Regions from separate parts of the Streptomyces sp. NPDC093600 genome, predicted to be linked through region 3. Evidence: riboswitches for the same ligand, from Rfam matches in the RefSeq annotation. Region 3 holds a riboswitch; each other region holds the start of a gene.

Region 1 (7,296 bases), on a different contig from region 3:
GGCTCATGCGCGCCGACAGTCAGAGATCAACCCAGCAGACCCCTAATAGCCTTGCTTTCCAAGGTAGTTGACGCCTATTGATCATGCAGAAACGTGTCTGTCAACGAGTGCATATGCGACCGGCCCAACCACCGGCCCTCGCCCTACTATCGGCTCGCCATGACAGCAGCAGGGAAGCACCAGGTGAGCCGGGCACAGACCCGGGGAAGCCGGCAGGGCAGAGCGGGCATCCGGGATGTGGCCGCCGCCGCCGGGGTCTCCATCACGACTGTCTCCGACGCACTCAATGGAAAGGGCCGGCTCCCGGACGCCACCCGCCGCCACGTTCGCGAGGTCGCAGACCGGCTGGGCTACCGCCCGTCCGCGGCTGCTCGCACCCTCCGTACCGGCAAGTCGGGCCTCATCGGCCTGACCGTGACGACGTACGGGGATGAACCTTTCACCTTCACCGAATTCGCGTACTTCGCGGAGATGGCCAGAGCCGCCACCTCGGCCGCGCTCGCCCGCGGCTATGCCCTGGTCATCCTGCCCGCCACCTCCCGCCACGACGTCTGGTCGAACGTCGCCCTCGACGGGACCATCGTCATCGACCCCTCCGACCACGACCCGGTCGTCGCCGAGCTCGTCCGCCAGGGCCTGCCCGTCGTCTCCGACGGGCGCCCCGCCGGCACCCTGCCGGTCACCGCCTGGGTCGACAACGACCACGAAGCCGCCGTCCTCGACCTCCTCGACCATCTCGCCGCCGCCGGCGCCCGCCGGATCGGCCTGCTCACCGGCACCAGCACCGACACCTACACCCGCCTGTCCACCACCGCGTACCTCAACTGGTGCCAGCGGGTCGGACAGGACCCCGTGTACGAGGCCTACCCGGCGCACGATCCGTGCGCGGGCGCCGTCGCGGCCGACCGGCTGCTCGCCCGCCCCGATCGGCCCGACGCCGTGTACGGACTCTTCGACCCCAACGGGACCGACCTCCTGGCGGCCGCCCGCCGCTACGGACTGCGCGTACCGGACGACCTCCTGCTGGTCTGCTGCAGCGAGTCGACCGTCTACGCCAACACCGACCCGCCCGTCACGACGCTCTCGCTCAAGCCCCGCCGGATCGGCACGGCCGTCGTCCAGCTCCTCATCGACGCCATCGAGGGGACCGAGACCGACCGACCGGTCGAACAGGTCATACCCACCGAACTCATCGTCCGTACGTCCTCCCAGAGGCGTCCACCGCGGACGACCGTCAGTCCGCCCCGCTCCCCCTCGACGGACTGAGAGAACCTGTACCTGCCGTGGTTCGGCCCAAACCATGGGTCGACCCGGCTCTCACCCTGGCCTGGACCTTCTCAATTCGGGCGAAACAACCGGTGAACCCGGAGTGGACCCGGATTCACCACCCCTGGTGCGTCACACAGGAGGACCCTCATTCCTATGATGGGCGCACGACACCGCGGACCACCCCGACCAGGCCGGTCCGCGATGTGCAGGGCATCGCGACGGTGGTGGAGGGGTCGATGACTCAGGGGGCCGGGCAGGAACCCGTGGTGCGCACGGCGACATTGCGGGACTTCCGCGTACCGCCGTACGCCCGGGTGCCCGTGCAGGGCCACGCCGTCGAACCGCCCACCGGAGCCCCGGGCTTCCCGGCAGCCGCCGAAGCCGCAGCACCGACCGGCTCCCACGCCGCGCCCGGAACTCACGCCGCACCAGGAACTCCCGGCGTGCCCGGCGTACCGCCCGACCCGACGCTCCACCTCGGCCATGCCCCGATGGGCCGGCCCCAGGGCGGCCACGAGGAGCCCGGCTCCTCCATCGTCGCCGTCGCCACCGGACACCCCGGCAACGCCTTCCCCGAGGACGACCTCCCCGAGGGCTACACCCCCACCGAGCGGGACCTCCCGATCATCAACCGCGGCGACACCGTCCAGGTCCGGGTCGACCAGGACCCTGTCCCCGCCCCCGCGCCGGTCCCGGCGGCGGGCGAGGGCCCCGGCCCGCTCTACGTCGTCGGCGACGTCCACGGCTATCTCGACGAACTCCTCGACGCCCTGCGCGCGCAGGGCCTCATCGACGAGAACGGCGCCTGGGCCGCCGGAAACGCCCGTCTGTGGTTCCTGGGCGACTTCACCGACCGCGGCCCCGACGGCATCGGCGTCATCGACCTCGTCATGCGCCTCTCGGCCGAGGCCGCCGCCGCCGGCGGCTACTGCAAGGCCCTGATGGGCAATCACGAGCTGCTGCTGATCGGCGCCAAACGCTTCGCCGACACCCCCGTGAACTCGGGCGCCGGCACGGCCACGTTCCAGGCCGCCTGGCTGCTCAACGGCGGCCAGAAGTACGACATGGACCGGCTCCAGGACGTCCATCTGCAGTGGATGTCCCGGCTGGACGCCGTGGTGGAGGAGGACGGGCACCTCCTCATGCACTCCGACACCACCGCGTACCTCGAGTACGGCAGCACCATCGAGGACGTCAACGAAACGGTCCACGAGATCATCAACCGGAACGACGCCGACGAGGTCTGGGACCTCTTCCGGAAGTTCACCAAACGCTTCGCGTTCCGTGACGACACGGGCCCCCAGGCGGTACGGGAGCTGCTCGCCACCTACGGCGGCCGCCGTGTCGTGCACGGTCACAGCCCCATCCCGTACCTCCTCGGCCAGGTCGGCACGGAGGACGGCGACGGCCCGTCGGAGCCGGTCGTCGACGGCCCGCACGTGTACGCCGACGGTCTGGCGATCGCCATGGACGGCGGTGTGACCATGGCCGGAAAGCTTCTGGTCGTCCAACTCCCCCTGGGCGGCTGAGGCATAACCCTGCGCATCCGGGAAGGGCGATTTCGGGAAACCCCCTGTCACCCTGTCCCGTAACCGCAATACCATCGGCTCATCCGTAGCAGGCTCTCCTCCGTTTCCGCCCAACTGCCCGTGAACCGCGGGTGGCCCGGCCCTACGGAGCATCGGGGGATGCACATGAACGTGGCTCCGCACCTGCTGACCGAGGACCGCGCCGAGTACGAGCGCATCCTCGACGACGCACTGCGTAACGCGCACACACGTCCGGAACTCGCCGAGGTCGGGAAACGGCTCACGGCCGAACAGCTGCGCACGATGGCGTTGAACGCGACGGCGCTGATCACCACCGCGGCGGCGACCGAGTACGACCACTACGTGAAAATCCGCGAAGAGGGACGCTCACCGAGCGGTACGAGTGTCATGGGCGCCGTCCTCGGCGCGGACGGCGACGGCGCGAGCGGTGGCCCCGGCGCCGGTGTCGTCGCGATCGTCACGGTCCTCGCACCCGTGCTCGCCGGCACGGCCGCGGTGATCTTCCTGCTGGTCGGAGCCGTACTGAAGACACTGGCCCCGACACTGGTGTTCGCCGAGACCCTGTGGACGGCGGGCTGGTTCTTCGGCGCCGTCGCGGCGGCCGGGCTGCTCTGCGCGGCCGCCGGACTCCTCATCACCGCGCTGCGCAACACCGCCACGGAGGTGGCTGCGGCGGGACCCGCCCCCGAAGGGGACGACGAGCTGTCACGGGCCAGGGAAGCCTGGCGCCACGCCCTGCTGGAACGGGGAATCCTGCCGTTCCTGCGCGACGCGCTGGCCCATCCCGGCGTGACCCGGCCCGCCTCGTCGCCGCGACCCCTGCCGACCTCCCGCATACCGAAGATCGGCTACAGCGGCCCGCAGTTCTCCAGCCCGGGCGAGGGCGCGTCGGGCACCCGTCCGACGTTCAGCAGCCCCGACTTCAGCAGCCCCGACTTCGGCCCGCCGGAGAACCGACCGGAGTGACGCCGCGGAACCAGCCGGAGTCAACGCCGGAAGGACGGCACTCCGACCGAACCCCGGAGGAACGGCGGGCGAGCGGAGGGCGGGACGGACGGACCGGGCGGACCCGCGACTCCCCCGGGGCCGCGGGTCCGCCCGGTGTTCTTCGGGTCAGTCCGCCAACGGGAGATAGACCCGGTTGCCGGAGGCGGCGAACTCCTTGGACTTCTCCGCCATACCGGCCTGGATCTCGTCCGACTTGAGGTCGCCGCCGTGCTCGCGCCGGATGTCCTGCGAGATCTTCATCGAGCAGAACTTCGGACCGCACATCGAGCAGAAGTGCGCGGTCTTGGCCGGCTCCGCGGGCAGCGTCTCGTCGTGGAACTCACGCGCCGTGTCCGGGTCGAGGGCCAGGTTGAACTGGTCCTCCCAGCGGAACTCGAACCGCGCGTCCGACAGCGCGTCGTCCCACTCCTGCGCCCCCGGGTGCCCCTTGGCCAGGTCGGCCGCGTGCGCCGCGATCTTGTACGTGATGACGCCGGTCTTCACGTCGTCGCGGTTGGGCAGACCCAGGTGCTCCTTGGGCGTGACGTAGCAGAGCATCGCCGTGCCCCACCAGGCGATCATCGCGGCGCCGATCCCGGACGTGATGTGGTCGTAGGCGGGCGCGACGTCGGTCGTGAGCGGGCCGAGGGTGTAGAACGGCGCCTCCTCGCAGATCTCCTGCTGGAGGTCGATGTTCTCCTTGATCTTGTGCATCGGGACATGGCCCGGGCCCTCGATCATCGTCTGCACGTTGTGGCGCTTGGCGATCGTGTTCAGCTCGCCGAGCGTCCGCAACTCCGCGAACTGCGCGTCGTCGTTGGCGTCCGCGATCGAGCCCGGGCGCAGACCGTCGCCCAGCGAGTACGTGACGTCGTACGTCGCCAGGATCTCGCAGAGCTCCTCGAAGTTCGTGTAGAGGAAGTTCTCCTTGTGGTGCGCCAGGCACCAGGCGGCCATGATCGAACCGCCACGCGAGACGATGCCGGTCTTGCGGCGCGCGGTCAGCGGCACGTACGGCAGCAGTACGCCGGCGTGGACGGTCATGTAGTCGACGCCCTGCTCGGCCTGCTCGATGACCGTGTCCTTGTAGATCTCCCAGGTCAGCTCCTCGGCCTTGCCGTCGACCTTCTCCAGGGCCTGGTAGAGCGGCACGGTGCCGATCGGCACGGGGGAGTTGCGCAGCACCCATTCGCGGGTGGTGTGGATGTTGCGGCCGGTGGACAGGTCCATGACCGTGTCCGCGCCCCACTTGGTCGCCCACGTCATCTTCTCCACCTCCTCCTCGATGGAGGAGGTGACGGCGGAGTTGCCGATGTTGGCGTTGACCTTCACCAGGAACCGCTTGCCGATGATCATCGGCTCGATCTCCGGGTGGTTGACGTTCGCCGGGAGCACCGCGCGGCCCGCGGCGATCTCCTCCCGTACGACCTCGGGCGAGACGTTCTCGCGGATGGCGACGTACTCCATCTCCGGGGTGATCTCACCCCGGCGGGCGTACGCGAGCTGGGTCACCGCCTGGCCCCCGCGGCCCCGGCGGGGCTGGCGCGGGCGGCCGGGGAAGACGGCGTCGAGGTTCTTGAGCCCCCCGCGCGGCGAGGTGTGCTTGATCCCGTCGTCCTCGGGGCGGACCGGGCGGCCCGCGTACTCCTCGGTGTCGCCGCGGCTGATGATCCAGTTATCGCGCAGCGGCGGGAGGCCCCGCCGTACGTCGGTGTCGATGGTGGGGTCGGTGTACGGACCGGACGTGTCGTACAGCGTCACGTCCTTGCCGTTGGTGAGGTGCACCTGGCGGACCGGCACACGGAGGTCGGGGCGGGAGCCCTCGATGTACCCCTTGTGCCAGCCCGGCGTGCGCTCGGCCTGGCCGTCCTGGCTGGTGGCAGGCGTGCGTGCATCCTGAATGGTCATGAGACCGATCTCCCTACGCCGGCATTACCCGGTAACAGGTTCGGCGGTCGGCGCAGCCTCTTCCCGTACGTGCGTCAGTACGCGCGCGTACGGTGATCAGCGCCCTCTCAGCCCGGTGCTCCGAGCTCCCGCGTGTGCAAAGGTGCCACCACGCTAGCGTCAACCCGGGCGTGCTGAACAGTGGGCCCCCGCCGTTCTTGCGATGATCGGTCGGTGACTTCCTCGCAGCAGACCCCCGAACCGTACGGCGAAGGCAATGGCGACGGGCACGGTGACGGCCATGGCGGCCATATGGCGCACGGCCATACGCACAGCCATGGGCCCGCCGCGCCTGTCTCCCTGCATCTGCGCAAGGTCATCGCCGCGGTCCTGATCCCGTTCGCCACCGCCGTCCTGGTCGGGCTCGCGGTCCTGTGGCCCGGCGGCGCCCCGGCGCACGAGCGCACCGGCGTCGGCTTCGACCGGCAGACCGAGCAGGGCAAGGTCGTCTCGGTCGAGTACGTCGACTGCAAGGACGTGAACGCCGCTCAGGTGCCGCCGACCGGTGACACGACCACGCCTCAGGGGCGTGAGGCGGTCAACGCCCAGCAGGGGGAGTGCGCCAAGGCGACGATCGAGGTCACCACGGGCGGCGACAAGGGCCGCACCTTCGTCGAGATCGTGCAGCCGGACGCTCCGCGGCAACTGAGCGAGGGACAGGGCGTGGTGGTGGCGTACGCCCCCGACGCCCCGCGTGACCTGCAGTATTCGGTGACCGATGTGAACCGCAAGCTGCCGATGGTGCTGCTCGCCGGGATCTTCGCGCTCGCGGTCGTGCTCGTCGGCCGGTTGCGCGGGCTGATGGCCCTGATCGCGCTCTGTGTGAGCTTCCTGGTGCTGACCTTCTTCATCCTGCCGGCGATTCTGCAGGGCTCGAATCCGCTGGTCGTCGCGGTGGTCGGGTCTAGCGCGATCATGCTGATCGCGCTCTACATGTGCCACGGCCTTTCAGCCCGTACCTCGGTCGCGGTGCTCGGCACCCTGATCTCGCTGCTGCTGATCGGACTGCTGGGCTCGCTCTTCATCGGCTGGGCCTCGCTCACAGGCAACACCGACGACAACACCGGCCTGATCCACGGCCTCTATCCGGACATCGACATGTCCGGTCTGCTGCTCGCGGGCGTCATCATCGGTTCGCTCGGCGTGCTCGACGATGTGACGGTGACCCAGACCTCGGCGGTGTGGGAGCTGCACCAGGCGGATCCGCGCATGGGGCCGCGCGCGCTGTACCGGGCGGGAATCCGGATCGGCCGCGACCACATCGCCTCGGTGGTGAACACCCTGGTGCTCGCGTACGCGGGTGCGGCCCTGCCCCTGCTGCTGCTCTTCTCCATCGCTCAGAGCAGCGTGGGAACGGTGGCCAACAGCGAGCTCGTCGCGGAGGAGATCGTCCGGACGCTGGTGGGGTCGATCGGCCTCGTCGCGTCGGTGCCGGTCACCACCGCTCTCGCGGCGCTGGTGGTCTCCGCCGACCGGCCGGGGTCCGCGGAGAGCCGACCGGCCAAGGGTGGGCGACGCCGCCGGGCGAAGTGACCGGATGACC
Region 2 (7,296 bases), on a different contig from region 3:
ATCGGCGACCCCTGGACCGAGCAGCGCTACTCCTACCAGGAGGAACCGGGAGACGGCCCGGAGCTGTAGCCGCCCCGGACCGTCCGTCCGGCCGGTCTCAGTGGTGGTAGCGGTGGACCACCGCGTGGCCCTTGCCGCGGCCGATCATCCACTTGTTGACCGGTGTGGTGACCACGAACGCGACGAGGAAGGCGAAGGCCAGCGCGCCCCAGAAGAGCCCGTCCGTGAGGTGCGCGTCCATGGCGCCGGGCACCAGCAGCAGGACGCCGTTGTCGACGACCTCCATGACGGTGATGGAGAGGGTGTCGGCGGCGAGCGCGACGCCGATGGCCGCCTTCAGGGTCAGCCCCGCGCGGACGACGGCCCAGAGGGTCAGGGAGTAGCCGAAGAAGAAGGCCAGGACGATGGCGAGCGCCATCGTCGGGGCGTTGCCCCAGCCGAGCGTGGTTCCGATGACCATGCCGAGGACCTCGCCGATGGCGCATCCGGTGAGGCAGTGCAGCGTCGCCTTCATGGCCATGGACCAGCTGACCTTGCCACCGCCGTGGCTGTCGTGGCCGGCATCGCTCTGGTGGTCGGCGTGGTTCTCGTGGTCGGGGTGGTGGTGGGTGTGCGCTTCGTGCCGCATGACGAGCCCCCAACGCGGGTGACGGTTCCTGCCTACACAGAAACGGTATACCCCCTAGGGGTATTCCTCAACGGGGAGGCAACCTCGCCTCGCCAGGGATTCACTCCCTGAGCTTCTTCAGCAGCTCCACATCCGCCACATGCCCTTCCTTCCCGCCCGGCGTCTCGATGACCAGCGGCACGCCCTCGGTCGCGGGGTGGCGCATCAGCGCGCGAAACGCCTCCTGGCCGATGTGACCCGCCCCGATGTTCGCGTGCCGGTCCTTGTGCGCGCCGACGACGTCCTTGGAGTCGTTGGCGTGGATCAGCTTCAGCCGGCCCCCGCCCACCGTCCCGACCAGCAGGTCGAGGGTCTGAACCATGCCGTGCGGCCCGGCGAGGTCGTGGCCGGCGGCGAAGATGTGGCAGGTGTCCAGACAGACGCCGAGCCTCGGGTGGTGGTCGAGCGCGTCGAAGTACGGACCGAAGTCCCACGTGCGCGAGCAGAGCGAGGAACCCTGGCCGGCCGTCGACTCCAGGAGGAGGAAGGGGTCGTCCGCGTGCGTCAGCTCGTCGAGCAGCGGCAGCATCCGCTCCCGTACCTGCGCCAGCGCCTCCTCGCGGGGGCGGCCTCCGGTCGCCGAGCCGGTGTGGACGACCACGCCCTTCGCGCCGATCTGCCGGGCGCGGCGCAGCGAGTGCCGCAGCGACTCCACCGACCGCTCGACGGTGGCCTCGGTGTGGGAGCCGAAGTTGATCAGGTACGGGGCGTGGACCCAGGCCGAGATCCCGGCGGCCTCGCACTCGGTGCGGAACCGCTCGTCCTGCACCGGGTTGCCGACCGGGGTGGCCCAGCCGCGCGGGTTGGCGACGAAGACCTGGACGGCTTCGGCGCCCAGGTCGCGCGCGTAGGCGAGACCGGTGGTGGCGAGGCCGCCGGCCACGGGGACATGGCCGCCGACGGGATTGCGCATGAGTCTCTACAGTCCCTTGATCGTCAGGGTGATGGTGGAGCCCTCCGGAGCGGTGGAGCCGCCCTCGACGGACTGGCTCGCGACGGTGTCGCCGAGGAAGGGGAAGGTCTTCTCGACCTTCACCTCGAAGCCCGCGTCCTCCAGCCGCTCGCGTGCCGCGTCGGCCTTCTCGCCCGTGACGTCGGGGACGTCGACCATCCGCGGACCCTTGGAGAGGGTCAGGGTGATCGTGTCGCCCTCGGCGGCGCGGCTGCCCTCGGCGAGCGACTGGGCGGCGACCGAACCGGCCGCCTCCGGGGAGTGGATCCGCTCCGCCGCGATCCTCACGGTCAGACCGGCGTCCTGGAGGGTCTCGGTGGCGTCGGCCACCGACTCGCCCGCCACGTCGGGTACGTCGATCGGGACGCCCTTGCTGACGACCAGCGCGACGGCGGAGTCGGGGGCGCGCTCGGTGCCGGGCTCGGGGTCGGAGCTGATCACGGCGCCCTGCGGGATGTCCTGGCTGAACGCCTCGGTGACCACACCGGGTGCCAGACCCTCCTCGGCCAGGAGCCGTTTGGCCTCGGTGAGCGGCTTCCGCTTGAGGTTGGGGACCTTCACGACCTCGGGGCCCCGGGAGAGCGTGAGGGTCACCGTGCCGTTGCCGCGTATGCGTTCGCCCGGGGCCGGATCGGTGGCCATCACCGTGCCGCGTTCGTAGACCTCGCTGAACGCGCGCCGGGTCTGCCCGACGTCCAGGCCGGCGTCCCTCAGCCGCTCGCCGGCCTGCGCCTCGGTCTGGCCGAGCACGGCGGGGACGCGGGTGAACTGGCCGGAGTTGATGTACCAGACGCCGCCGCCGATCCCGAGAGCCAGCAGGACGGCGGCGAGGACGAGGAGCGGACCGCGGCGGGCGGGTCGGCCGGGCCGTCGCTCCGACCGCGCTCGCGGCGGCGGCTCCGGCGGCATCGCGAGCCGGCTGGTGTGCTGTGGCACCGCGCGCGGGATGACGCTGGTCCGGTCCTCGGAGCGGTCGTGGTCCCGCACGCCCCCCTCGGTGCGCGCCTGCGGGGGTACGGCGTCGAGCTGCTCCTCGCCGAGCGCCGCGCGGGCGTCCCGGGCCAGGGCGAGCAGCGCGACGGCGTCGTGCGGACGGACCTCGGGGTTGCGGGCCGTGGCGCTCGCCACCAGCTCGTCCAGTTCGAGGGCGAGCCCGGGGACCGCGGCGGAGGGGGCCGGCACGTCGGTGTTGAGGTGCCGGTAGAGGACCTGGGCGGGCGTGTCCCCGTCGTGCGGCTTGCCGCCCGTCAGCATCTCGTACAGCACGACACCGCAGGCGTACACGTCGGCGCGGGTGTCGGCGGTGCCGTGCTCGATCTGCTCGGGCGCGAGGTACGACACGGTGCCCAGGACGGAGTCGGTGGTGTCCGTGGCCGAGCCGACGGCCCGTACGAGACCGAAGTCGGCGACCTTGACCCGGCCGTCGTCCCCTATCAGGACGTTCTCCGGCTTCATGTCCCGGTGGACGAACCCGGCCCGGTGCGCGGCGCCGAGGGCGGCGAGCACGGGCTCCAGGATGTCGAGCGCGGCCCGGGGCTGGAGGGCGCCGCGCTCCCGCAGGACGTCGCGGAGGGTGCAGCCGGCGACGTACTCCATCGCGAGATAGACGTACGCGCCGTCGGCGCTCTGGTCGAAGACCCCGACGACATTGGGGTGGGAGAGGCGCGCGACCGACTTGGCCTCGCGGATGAACCGCTCCACGAAGACGGCGTCGGCCGCCAGCGCCGGATGCATCACCTTGAGGGCGAGCACCCGGTCGAGGCGGGTGTCGACGGCCCGGTAGACCGTGGCCATGCCGCCGACGGCGACGCGTGCGTCGACGCGGTAGCGGCCGTCGAGCAGCTGCCCGACGATCGGGTCGTCCCAGCCCGAAGGGCTGGGGGTCGGGTCCTGGAGGGTCGTGTCCACGGTGCCGAGTTTACGAGCCCCCACGGACACCCCGTCCCGGCCGCCGCCCGACTGCAGCGCAGCTGTGACAGGCCGGGCGGGGCGGCGCGGGGCCCGTGCCGCCGGGGCGGACGCCCCCCGGGGCGGCGAAGGTCACACGGTCAGAACGCCGGACGTTCCGGGTCCAGGGCGGCCAGGCCCTCCGTCGGCGAGGAGGCCTCCGCGAAGTGGCGGCGCGGGATGCGGCCCGCCCGCCACGCCAGCCGCCCCCCCTCGACGGCGTGCCGCATCGCCGACGCCATGAGCACCGGCTCCTGTGCCCGCGTCACCGCCGACGCCAGCAGCACCGCCGCACACCCCAGCTCCATCGCCAGCGCCGCGTCCGACGCCGTCCCCGCCCCCGCGTCCATGATCACCGGCACTCCCGCGCGCTCGACGATCAGCTGGAAGTTGTGCGGATTGCGGATGCCGAGCCCGGAGCCGATCGGCGACCCCAGCGGCATGATCGCCGCGCATCCCACGTCCTCCAGCTTCCGGGCGAGGACCGGGTCGTCGTTGGTGTACGGCAGGACCGTGAAGCCGTCGTCCACCAGGGTCTCCGCGGCGTCGAGCAGCTCGATCGGATCCGGCAGTAGGGTCCGCTCGTCGGCGACGACCTCCAGCTTGATCCACTCGGTACCCAGCGCCTCCCGGGCGAGCCGGGCGGTCAGCACGGCCTCGCCCGCCGTGAAGCAGCCCGCCGTGTTGGGCAGCACCCGGATGCCGAGCCGGTCCAGGACCGACAGGATCGAGCCCTGCACGGTCGGGTCCAGGCGGCGCATCGCCACCGTGGTCAGCTCCGTACCGCTGGCGATCAGCGAGCGCTCCAGCATGTCCAGGCTGGGCGCGCCGCCCGTGCCCATGATCAGGCGCGAGGAGAACTCCGTACCGCCGAGAAGGAAGACATCGTCGGACATCGCGCTCAGCCTCCCTGCACCGCGGTGAGGACCTCGACCCGGTCGCCCTCGCCGAGGAAGGTCGCGGACCACTGGCCGCGCGGCACGACGGTCTCGTTGACGGCGGCGGCCACCCCCGAGGGGGCCGAGGTCAGGGTGGCGACGAGGGCGTCGAGCGAGACGGGGCCGGGGAGCTCGCGCGGCTCCCCGTTCACGGACACGTTCAGCACGTTCATGCGGGCTGCTCCAGACGTACGGGAGAGAAGCGGCGGGGGGTGAAGGGGCGGGCCTCGTCCGGGAGCGTGCCGGTGGTCAGCACCTCCGCCATGACGTCACCGGTGACGGGCGTGAGCAGCACCCCGTTGCGGTAGTGGCCGGTGGCCAGCTGGAGGCCCGGCAGCGCGCTCGGACCGAGCAGCGGCGCGTTGTCCGGGGACGCGGGCCGCAGACCCGCCCGGGTCTCGGTGAGCGGCAGCTCGGTGATGCCCGGCACCAGCTCGTGCGCGTCGCGCAGCAGCTCGTACACCCCGCCCGCCGTGACGGTGGTGTCCCAGCCGAGCTCCTCGCTGGTCGCGCCGACGACCAGCTCGCCGCTCTCGCGCGGCACCAGATAGACGTGGCTGCCGCGCACCACGGCCCGGACCGTGCGGGACAGGAACGGCGCGTACGCGGGCGGCACGGTCAGCCGCAGCACCTGCCCCTTGACGGGGCGTACGGGAGGCAGGACGTCCTCCGGCACGCCGCCGAGCCGGCCGCTGAGGCTGCCCGCGGCCAGGACGACCTGGTCGGCCGCGAGCTCCGTGCCGTCCGCGAGCACCGCCCCCGCGGCCCGGTCGCGCACGACCGTCAGACGGTCGGCGACGCTCCGGTGGAAGACCACTCCGGCGCGTTCGCAGGCGACGACCAGCGCGGCGGCGAGCCGGCGCGGATCGACCTGGTGGTCGCCGTCGACCCGGAGCCCGCCGCGGACCCCCGGAGCGAGCATCGGTTCGAGGCGGCGGCAGTCGCGCCCGCTGAGCCACTCCGACTTCAGGCCGCAGCGGGTCTGCAGGGCGTGCAGCTCCCGCAGATGCGCCCGGTCGTCCGCGTCGAGCGCGACGGCGAGCGTCCCGCACGCGCGGTAGCCCACGTCGTGGCCCGTGGCGTCGCGCAGTTCGGCGACGAAGGCCGGGTAGCGGCGGGCGGAGGCGAGGTTGAGCCCGAGCAGGGTCTCCTCGCCGTAGTGGAGCTCGGTGACGGCGGCGAGCATGCCGGCCGCGACCCGAGCGGCCCCGCCGCCGGGTTCGGGGTCGGCCACGGCGGTGCGCAGCCCGCGCTGCGCCGCCCGCCAGGCCGTGACGAGTCCGATGATCCCGCCCCCGATGACGAGGACGTCGCAGGACGTACGGACGTGTGGCATACGTGATGGCATGGGCGTCCAGCCCCTCCCTTCGCCGGCATGACCCGGATCAGGTTCGTACGGTCGGAGGCCGGTCAGCCTCCCTCTCAGCCCGGTGCGTCCGGGCTCCCGTGAGTGCTCTACGTTGACGGTCAGACTATCCCCCGCCGTCCGCACCGCGTAGGGAGCCTCCGCCCTGGGACCGACGTCACTCCACGGGCGCGTTCGGCGGGAGCCGTGCCGGGCAAGTGAGTCCGTGGAAGGTTCCGGCACCGGCGCGGTGGAGCGGCCACCTTCCTGACGTTCCGTCAGATGCGTAAGGTGATCGGGTGAGCGAGCAGAAGCAGGCACAGCAGCACGTCGTGATCGTGGGCGCCGGCATGGCGGGAGTTCAGACCGCCGTCGCCCTGCGCGAACAGGGCTTCGCGGGCCCCGTCACCCTGATCGGAGCCGAACCGCACCAGCCCTACGACCGGCCCCCGCTCTCCAAGGCGGTGCTCCTGGGCAAGGCCGAGGACTCCGCCTTCGACGTCGACTTCGAAGCGCTCTCCATCGAGCTGCGCCTCGGCGTCGAAGTGACCGGCCTGCGCGCCGAGGCCCACGAGGTCGACACCGAGGCCGGACCCGTGCCGTACGACGTCCTGGTCGTCGCCACCGGAGCCCAGCCGGTCACTCTGCCCGGCACCGAGGGCGTGCCCGGCGTCCACCTCCTGCGCACCCTCGACGACGCCGCCCGGCTCAAGCCCGTCCTGGAGCGCCGCCACGACATCGTCGTGGTCGGCGCGGGCTGGATCGGCGCCGAGTTCGCCACCGCCGCGCGCGAGGCCGGCTGCGCCGTCACCGTCGTCGAGGCCGCCGACCGGCCGCTCGCGGGCGCGCTGCCCGCCGACGTCGCCGCCCCGATGGCCCGGTGGTACGAGGAGAGCGGCGCCGCTCTCCTCACCCACGCGCGCGTGGAGCGGATCGAACCCGGCAGCGTCGTCCTGGCCGACGGCCGGACGCTGCCCGCCGACGCCGTCGTCGTCGGCATCGGGGCCCGGCCCGCCACCGACTGGCTCGACGGCTCCGGCATCGCCCTGGACCCGGGCGGCTCCATCACCGCCGACGACCGGCTGCGGACCTCCCTGCCCGACGTGTACGCCGTCGGCGACTGCGCCTCCTTCCCCTCCGCCCGCTACGAGGAACGGCTCCTGGTCCACCACTGGGACAACGCCCTGCAGGGGCCGCGTACGGTCGCGGCCGACATCATCGGCGAGGTCCCCCAGGTCTACGACCCGGTGCCCTACTTCTGGTCCGAGCAGTTCGGGCGGTTCGTCCAGTACGCCGGGCACCACACCGGCGCCGACGAGCTGGTCCGGCGCGGCGACCCGGCCGGCGCCTCCTGGTCCGTCCTCTGGCTGCGCGCCGGCGTCCTGGTCGCCCTGCTCGCCGTCGGCCGCCCCCGCGACCTGGCCCAGGGCCGCAAGCTCATCGAGGC
Region 3 (7,296 bases):
ACGGGATGCGGGCGCTGCGCGACGGCGAGGTGCCGGGAGGGCCCGCGCGGCTCAGCAACATCGTCTTCATGGGCATGGGTGAGCCGCTCGCCAACTACAAGCGGGTCGTCGGCGCGATCCGTCGGCTGACCGATCCCGAGCCCGACGGGCTGGGGCTCTCGCAGCGCGGGATCACCGTCTCCACCGTCGGCCTCGTGCCCGCGATGCTCCGCTTCGCCGACGAGGGCTTCAAGTGCCGGCTCGCCGTCTCGCTGCACGCCCCCGACGACGAGCTGCGCGACACCCTCGTGCCCGTCAACACCCGCTGGAAGGTGCGCGAGGTCCTCGACGCCGCCTGGGAGTACGCCGAGAAGTCCGGCCGCCGGATCTCCATCGAGTACGCCCTCATCCGGGACATCAACGACCAGGCATGGCGAGGCGACCTGCTCGGACGGCTCCTCAGGGGCAAGCGGGTGCACGTCAACCTCATCCCGCTGAACCCGACCCCCGGGTCCAAGTGGACCGCCTCCCGTCCCGAGGACGAGAAGGCGTTCGTCGAGGCCATCGCCGCCCACGGCGTGCCGGTGACCGTACGCGACACCCGCGGTCAGGAGATCGACGGCGCCTGTGGACAGCTCGCCGCCACCGAACGCTGACCTTGTAGTCTGAGCTCGAACACATCTCCATATTCCGACAGGGGAGCGCCACAGCGCTGAGAGTGCGGTCACCGTAGGACCGCAGACCCTCTGAACCTCGCCCAGGTCATTCTGGGTAGGAAGTTCGGTCGTTACTCGAGCTGTTGCGCCCTGCCCACCCTCGGGTGGGCAGGGCCGCGTCTCTTCCTGGACACACCCAGGAGGAATCTCAGTGAGCACCAAGAAGATCGCCGCGGGCGCGCTCGTCGCCGCGCTGGGCGTCACCACGCTCGCCGCCTGCGGCGGCTCCGGCGACCAGGGCGACAGCCGTGCGCCCAAGACCGTGACCCTCGTGAGTCACGACTCCTTCAACGCCTCCAAGGAGGTGCTGGCCGAGTTCACGCGCAAGACCGGTCTCACGGTCAAGGTCCTCAAGAGCGGCGACGCCGGCGAGGCCGTCAACAAGGAGATCCTGACCAAGGGCTCCCCGCAGGGCGACGTCTTCTTCGGCGTCGACAACACCCTCCTCTCCCGCGCGCTCGACAACGGCATCTTCGTCCCGTACGAGGCGAAGGGCCTCGATCGGGTCCCCGCCGGACTCCGGATCGACAAGGAGCACCGCGTCACCCCGGTCGACACCGGCGACATCTGCGTCAACTACGACAAGAAGTACTTCGCCGACAAGAAGCTCGCGCCCCCGCAGACCTTCGACGACCTGGCCGAGCCCGCGTACAAGGACCTGCTCGTCGTCGAGAACCCCGAGCGCTCCTCCCCGGGCCTCGGCTTCCTCCTCGGCACCGCCGCCCGGTACGGCGACGGGGGCTGGCAGGACTACTGGAAGAAGCTCAAGGCCAACGGCGTGAAGACCGTCGACAGCTGGGAGATCGCCTACAACCAGGAGTTCTCCGGCTCCGCGGGCGGCAAGAAGGCCAAGGGCGACCGTCCGCTGGTCGTGTCGTACGCCTCCAGCCCGCCGGTCGAGGTCCTCTACTCCGAGCCCCAGCCGAAGACCGCCCCCACGGGCGTCTCCACGGGCACCTGCTTCCGGCAGACCGAGTTCGCCGGACTGCTCGACGGGGCGAAGAACCCCGAGGGCGGCAAGCTGCTGATCGACTTCCTGATCTCCAAGGAGTTCCAGGAGGACATGCCGCTGCAGATGTTCGTCAACCCCGCCGCCAGCGACGCGACGCTGCCCGAGCTCTTCACCCAGCACGGCGTCGTGATCGACGAGCCGCACACGATGGCGCCCGAGAAGATCGCCCAGAAGCGTGACCAGTGGATCCGGTCGTGGTCCTCGCTCGTACTGAAGTGACCTGAAGTGACCAGGACGCCCCCGGGAAGCGCGGCGCGGCTCGGCCTCATGGCCGTGCCCGTCGCCTTCTTCGGCCTCTTCTTCGCCTGGCCCGTCGCCTCGATCGTCGAGCGCGGGCTCCGGGCGGACGGGACATGGCGGTTCGGCCGGATCGGCGAGACGCTGACCCGGCCGGAGATCCTCGACGTCCTCTGGTTCACGCTGTGGCAGGCGCTCGCCTCCACCGCGCTGACCCTGCTGATCGCGCTGCCCGGCGCGTACGTCTTCGCCCGTCTCGACTTCCCCGGCAAGGCGCTGCTGCGCGCCGTCGTCACCGTCCCCTTCGTCCTGCCCACCGTCATGGTCGGCACGGCGTTCCTGGCGCTCGTCGGCCGCGGCGGGCTCCTCGACGAGCTGTGGGGCGTCCGCCTGGACACCACCGTATGGGCGATCCTCCTCGCCCATGTCTTCTTCAACTACGCCGTCGTCGTCCGGACCGTCGGCGGCCTGTGGGCCCAGCTCGACCCCCGCCAGGAGGAGGCCGCCCGGGTCCTCGGCGCCTCCCGGTGGACCGCCTGGCGGACCGTGACCCTCCCCGCGCTCGCCCCGTCGGTCGCCGCGGCCGCGCTGATGGTGTTCCTCTTCACCGCGAGCTCCTTCGCCGTCGTCCAGATCCTCGGCGGGCCGGCGTACTCGACTCTGGAGACGGAGATCTACCGCCAGACGGTCGACCGCTTCGACCTCACCACGGCCGCCGTCCTCACGATGACGCAGTTCGCCGCCGTCGGCGCGATCCTCGCCGTGCACGCCTGGACGGTACGCAGACGGGAGACGGCGCTGCGGCTCGTCCCGCCCGAGCGGACCGCCCACCGGCCGCAGGGCGCCGGCCAGTGGACCCTCTTCGGGGGCGTGCTGCTCACGATCGCCCTCATGATCGTCCTGCCGCTCGGCGTCCTCGTCGAGCGGTCCTTCGACACCCCGCGCGGGTACGGGCTCGACTACTACCACGCCCTGCGGTCCGTCGACGCCTCCGGTACCTTCCTCGTACCGATGGCCGAGACCATCGTGAACTCGCTCCAGTACGCCCTGGTCGCCACCGCGATCGCCGTCGCCGTCGGCGGACTCGCCGCGGCGGCCCTGACCCGGCGGGCGGGGCGGTTCGTACGCGGCTTCGACGCGCTCCTCATGCTGCCGCTCGGGGTCTCCGCCGTCACCGTCGGCTTCGGGTTCCTGATCACCCTGGACGAGCCGCCGCTCGACCTGCGGGCCAGCTGGATCCTCGTACCGCTCGCCCAGGCGTTGGTCGGCGTCCCCTTCGTCGTACGCACGATGCTGCCCGTGCTGCGGGCGGTGGACGAACGGCTGCGGGAGGCGGCGGCCGTCCTCGGCGCCTCACCGCTGCGGGCCTGGCGCGAGGTCGACCTGCCGCTCGTACGCAGGGCGCTGCTCATCGCCGCCGGATTCGCCTTCGCCGTCTCCCTCGGCGAGTTCGGCGCGACCGTCTTCATCGCCCGGCCCGACAACCCGACGCTGCCGGTCGCCGTGGCGCGGCTGCTCGCCCGCCCCGGCGAACTCAACTACGGCCAGGCCATGGCCCTTTCGACGATCCTGATGGTGGTGTGCGCGGTGTCCCTGCTGCTCCTCGAACGACTGCGCACCGACCGGGCCTCCGGGGAGTTCTGATGCTGACGCTCAAGGACGCGACCGTACGGTTCGGGGAGCGGGCCGTGCTCGACTCGGTGGACCTGGAGGTCGCCGAGCACGAGATCGTCTGTGTGCTCGGGCCGAGCGGCAGCGGGAAGTCCACGCTGCTGCGGGCCGTCGCCGGTCTGCAGACGCTGGACAGCGGCCGGGTGCTGCTCGCCGGCGCCGACCAGGCGGGCGTGCCGGTGCACCGGCGCGGTGTCGGCCTGATGTTCCAGGACCATCAGCTCTTCCCGCAGCGGGACGTGGCCGGAAACGTCGCCTTCGGGCTGCGGATGCACGGCCTCGGCAGGGCCGAACAGGTCGTACGGGCGGGGGAGTTGCTCGACCTCGTCGGGCTTCCCGGGGCCGGGCGGCGGGCCGTCGCCTCGCTCTCGGGCGGCGAGCAGCAGCGCGTCGCGCTGGCCCGGGCGCTCGCCCCGCGGCCCCGGCTGCTGATGCTGGACGAGCCGCTCGGCCAGCTCGACCGAGGGCTGCGGGAACGGCTCGTCGTCGAACTGCGGCACCTCTTCGGGCAGTTGGGTACGACGGTGCTGGCCGTCACCCACGACCAGGGCGAGGCGTTCGCGCTCGCCGACCGGGTCGTGGTGATGCGGGACGGCCGGATCGCCCAGACCGGGACACCGCTGGAGGTCTGGCAGCGACCGGCCTCGGAGTTCGTGGCCCGCTTCCTCGGCTTCGACAACGTCGTGGCCGCGACGGTGAGCGGCGGCGCCGCCGACACGGTCTGGGGCAAGATCCCCGTCCCGGACGGGACGGCGGAGGGCGCGGCCAAGATCCTGGTCCGTGCGGCCGGCGTACGCCTCGGGGCGCCGGCGGAGGGCCTGCCCTGCACGGTCGACGCCCGTACCTTCCGCGGCAGCCACGTCGCCGTCCTCCTCCGCCCGGCCGACGGCGGCCCGGTCCTGGAGGCCGAGTGCACCCTCCAGGAGGCGCCGGAGGAGGGCGCGACGGTGGGGGTGACGTTCGCCGCCGGCGAGGTCGTGGTGCTGGCGGGCGAACGGGGCTGACCCGCGAGCGGGCGCGGACGGGGCGCGACCGGCGGAGGCGTACGGGGCGGGGTCAGGGGACGCGTACGGGCTCGGGTGCGGGCTCCGGTGCGGGCTCCCGTGGAGGCGCCGCCGACGCCGGGTCGCCCTCCGGGGCGCCGAACCAGGCCACCGCCACCGCGCCCGCGACCGCGAGGACGAAGCCGGTCACCGCGAGCCAGGCGAAACCGGGGCGCGAGGCGTCGCCCAGCCACCACACGCCGATCATCCCCGGGAGCACGGTCTCACCGACCACCAGCGCCGCCGTCGCCCCGTTCACCGACCCGATCTGGAGCGCGACCGTGTGCAGATACATACCGCCGATCCCGGCCACGAGGATCGCGTACAGCGCCGGGTCCGTGAGCAGCGCTCCCAGGTCGAACGGGTCGACACCGTTCAGGACCCGGACCCCGACCCCGAGCGCGCCGAAGCCCAGACCGGACAGCAGACCCGCCAGGATCGCCGCGCTCGCCCCCAGGAACCGTACGACGACCGTCCCGCCCACCATCAGCGCAACCGAGACGGCCAGCAGCCACCAGTGCGTGGCGATCGGGGTGTGCCCGCTGCCCTCCGGGCCGGCCGCGCTCGCCAGCAGTACCAGGGCCGAGCAGACCACGCCGATCGAGGTCCACTCCGCACGGGTCAGCCGGATGCCGAGCAGCTTGACGCTCAGGACGGCCGTGATGACGAGGTTGGCGCTGATCACCGTCTGGGAGAGGAACAGCGGAAGCAGCCGGGCGGCGAGCGCCCCCAGCCCGAAGCCGACGAAGTCCAGGATCGTGCCGACGACGAACTCCCAGGTCATCGCCGCCTTCGCGGTGGATTGCAGGCTCGGCCCGCCGCGCCCGGTGACCTGCCCTGCCGCCTGCGCCGCCGCCTCTCGGCGGGCGGACTTGCGGGAGCCGACGGCCTGGAGCACCGAGCCGGTGCCGTAGCAGATCGAGGCGGCGACGGCGGTCAGCAGTCCTATGAGCACGTGGGGGGCTCCGTTCGCGTACAAGAAGGGGGTCGTTCTCGGTTGGTTCCGGCTGTCAGACGTGGGATCGGGCGCCGAAGTTGCCTCGCGCGGCCACCGGCGTTGATCAACTGGCCTACGCTGCTGCGCGTGGACGGAATAGACGTGGGCAACGGAGTGGTCGGCGCCATCCTGGGGGTCGTGTTCGCCACCCTGTTCCAGCAGTGGACGCAGGACGTGTGGTTCAGGATCAGACGCCGGTCGGCGGGCGTGGTCCGCAGCCTCACCTTCCGGGAGCGGCAGGGGCGGGCCTGGTCGACGTTCTCCCTGGGCCCCCTGCACACCTCCGCCCTGATCGTCGAGGGCGACGGGGACCGTGCCATCGCGCCCGAGTCGATCCACGTCCAGGTCCTCGAAGGGGAGATCGCCCTGCCGGAGGAGATGGCGGGCTGGCGCGACGAGATCGAGGCGGAGGAGGCCCGGGCGAGCGCCGCGGGCGAGCGGGCACCGGTGTGGAACGGCCCGCGTTACGCCGTGGAGAGCCTGGAGGTCTCCCGTACCGCCCTCGACGAGCGGTCCGAGGTCCATCTGAGGCTGCGGCCCACCGACTACTACACCTTCCTCGCGGCCCAGCAGCTCGACCGCCGGCTGCCGGACGGTTCCACACCCCGGTCCCGCTACCTCGACCCCGAGGAGCCGCTCACCGCCCCGGCCTTCCTGCAGTGCAGCTTCGGTGTCAACATCGCCGTGGTCACCTCCGACCACCTGCTGGTCGTGAGCCGGCGCAGCAACCGGGTGCGTATGGCACCGGGCGTGTGGAACTCCTCCGTCAACGAAGGTCTCTCCCGGCACATCGACTCGGCCGGCCGCAACGCCCCCGACCTGTACGCCGTCGCCCGGCGCGGCATGCGCGAGGAGATGTCACTGGAGCCGCACGAGTACACGCTCTCGCTCCTCGCCTTCGTCCTCGACGTCGACAAGCGCCACTGGAGCGCCCACTTCTACGCCAGGCTCGGCGACATGACGGGTGATCAGCTCCAGTCCCGGTTGGGCAGGGGCGTCGCCGACCGGTGGGAGCACCAGAGCATCGAGTACGTCCCCTTCCGCTCCGCCGACGTGGCCCGCTATCTGCTGCGGCCCGACCGGATCCACCGCTGGGCGCCGTCGGCCCCGGCGCTGTTCCACCTCGCGCTCGTGCATGTGCACGGCCGCGCCTCGGTGGAGCGGGCCGAGGCGCAGGCCGTCCGCAGGCTGTAGCGGTTGCTAGACCGCCTCCGCCAGGCGGCGCAGGGCGGCCGGGGCCTCGTCGATCGAGTCGACCAGGGCGATGCGGGCCGCCATCGGACGGCCCGACGCCAGGGCGCGCAGCAGCGGCCAGGCGGGCAGCCGCTCCGTCCAGTGGGTCCGGTCGACCAGGACCATGGGGGTGGGCTCGCCCCGGGACTCGTAGTAGTTCGGCGTGGAGTTGTCGAAGATCTCCTGCACCGTCCCGGCCGCTCCCGGGAGGAACACCACCCCGCCGTCGCAGCGGGCGAGCAGACCGTCCTCGCGGGTGGCGTTGGCGAAGTACTTGGCGATGTGCCCGGCGAACGGGTTGGGCGGCTCGTGGCCGTAGAACCAGGTCGGAATGCCGACCGAGTCGCCGCCCTCGGGCCAGCGGGCCCGCACCTCGAACGCGGCGCGCGCCCACTCGGTGACGGACGG

Evidence for each region. A riboswitch is a leader RNA that binds a small molecule or an ion and turns the genes downstream of it on or off. The one in region 3 is predicted to bind thiamine pyrophosphate.
Region 1: another riboswitch for thiamine pyrophosphate. It lies ahead of thiC (phosphomethylpyrimidine synthase ThiC); the one in region 3 lies ahead of ACIRB4_RS25745 (thiamine ABC transporter substrate binding subunit).
Region 2: another riboswitch for thiamine pyrophosphate. It lies ahead of thiO (glycine oxidase ThiO); the one in region 3 lies ahead of ACIRB4_RS25745 (thiamine ABC transporter substrate binding subunit).

Annotation. Positions count from the first base shown of each region.
Region 1 covers NZ_JBIWIU010000007.1:185,812-193,107, forward strand. Annotated here, with positions in the region: gene ACIRB4_RS19205 (LacI family DNA-binding transcriptional regulator) at 160-1,266, shown strand; gene ACIRB4_RS19210 (metallophosphoesterase) at 1,491-2,798, shown strand; gene ACIRB4_RS19215 (hypothetical protein) at 2,958-3,785, shown strand; gene thiC (phosphomethylpyrimidine synthase ThiC) at 3,933-5,714, opposite strand; TPP riboswitch at 5,708-5,856, opposite strand; gene ACIRB4_RS19225 (YibE/F family protein) at 5,928-7,286, shown strand.
Region 2 covers NZ_JBIWIU010000002.1:606,421-613,716, forward strand. Annotated here, with positions in the region: gene ACIRB4_RS08425 (sulfite oxidase-like oxidoreductase) at 1-69, shown strand, start outside; gene ACIRB4_RS08430 (DUF4396 domain-containing protein) at 98-628, opposite strand; gene ACIRB4_RS08435 (deoxyribonuclease IV) at 729-1,580, opposite strand; gene pknB (Stk1 family PASTA domain-containing Ser/Thr kinase) at 1,587-3,527, opposite strand; gene ACIRB4_RS08445 (thiazole synthase) at 3,668-4,462, opposite strand; gene thiS (sulfur carrier protein ThiS) at 4,468-4,668, opposite strand; gene thiO (glycine oxidase ThiO) at 4,674-5,840, opposite strand; TPP riboswitch at 5,850-5,962, opposite strand; gene ACIRB4_RS08460 (NAD(P)/FAD-dependent oxidoreductase) at 6,149-7,296, shown strand, end outside.
Region 3 covers NZ_JBIWIU010000012.1:6,488-13,783, reverse strand. Annotated here, with positions in the region: gene rlmN (23S rRNA (adenine(2503)-C(2))-methyltransferase RlmN) at 1-635, shown strand, start outside; TPP riboswitch at 665-775, shown strand; gene ACIRB4_RS25745 (thiamine ABC transporter substrate binding subunit) at 847-1,926, shown strand; gene ACIRB4_RS25740 (ABC transporter permease) at 1,975-3,588, shown strand; gene ACIRB4_RS25735 (ABC transporter ATP-binding protein) at 3,588-4,619, shown strand; gene ACIRB4_RS25730 (hypothetical protein) at 4,672-5,613, opposite strand; gene ACIRB4_RS25725 (hypothetical protein) at 5,743-6,849, shown strand; gene ACIRB4_RS25720 (LOG family protein) at 6,856-7,296, opposite strand, start outside.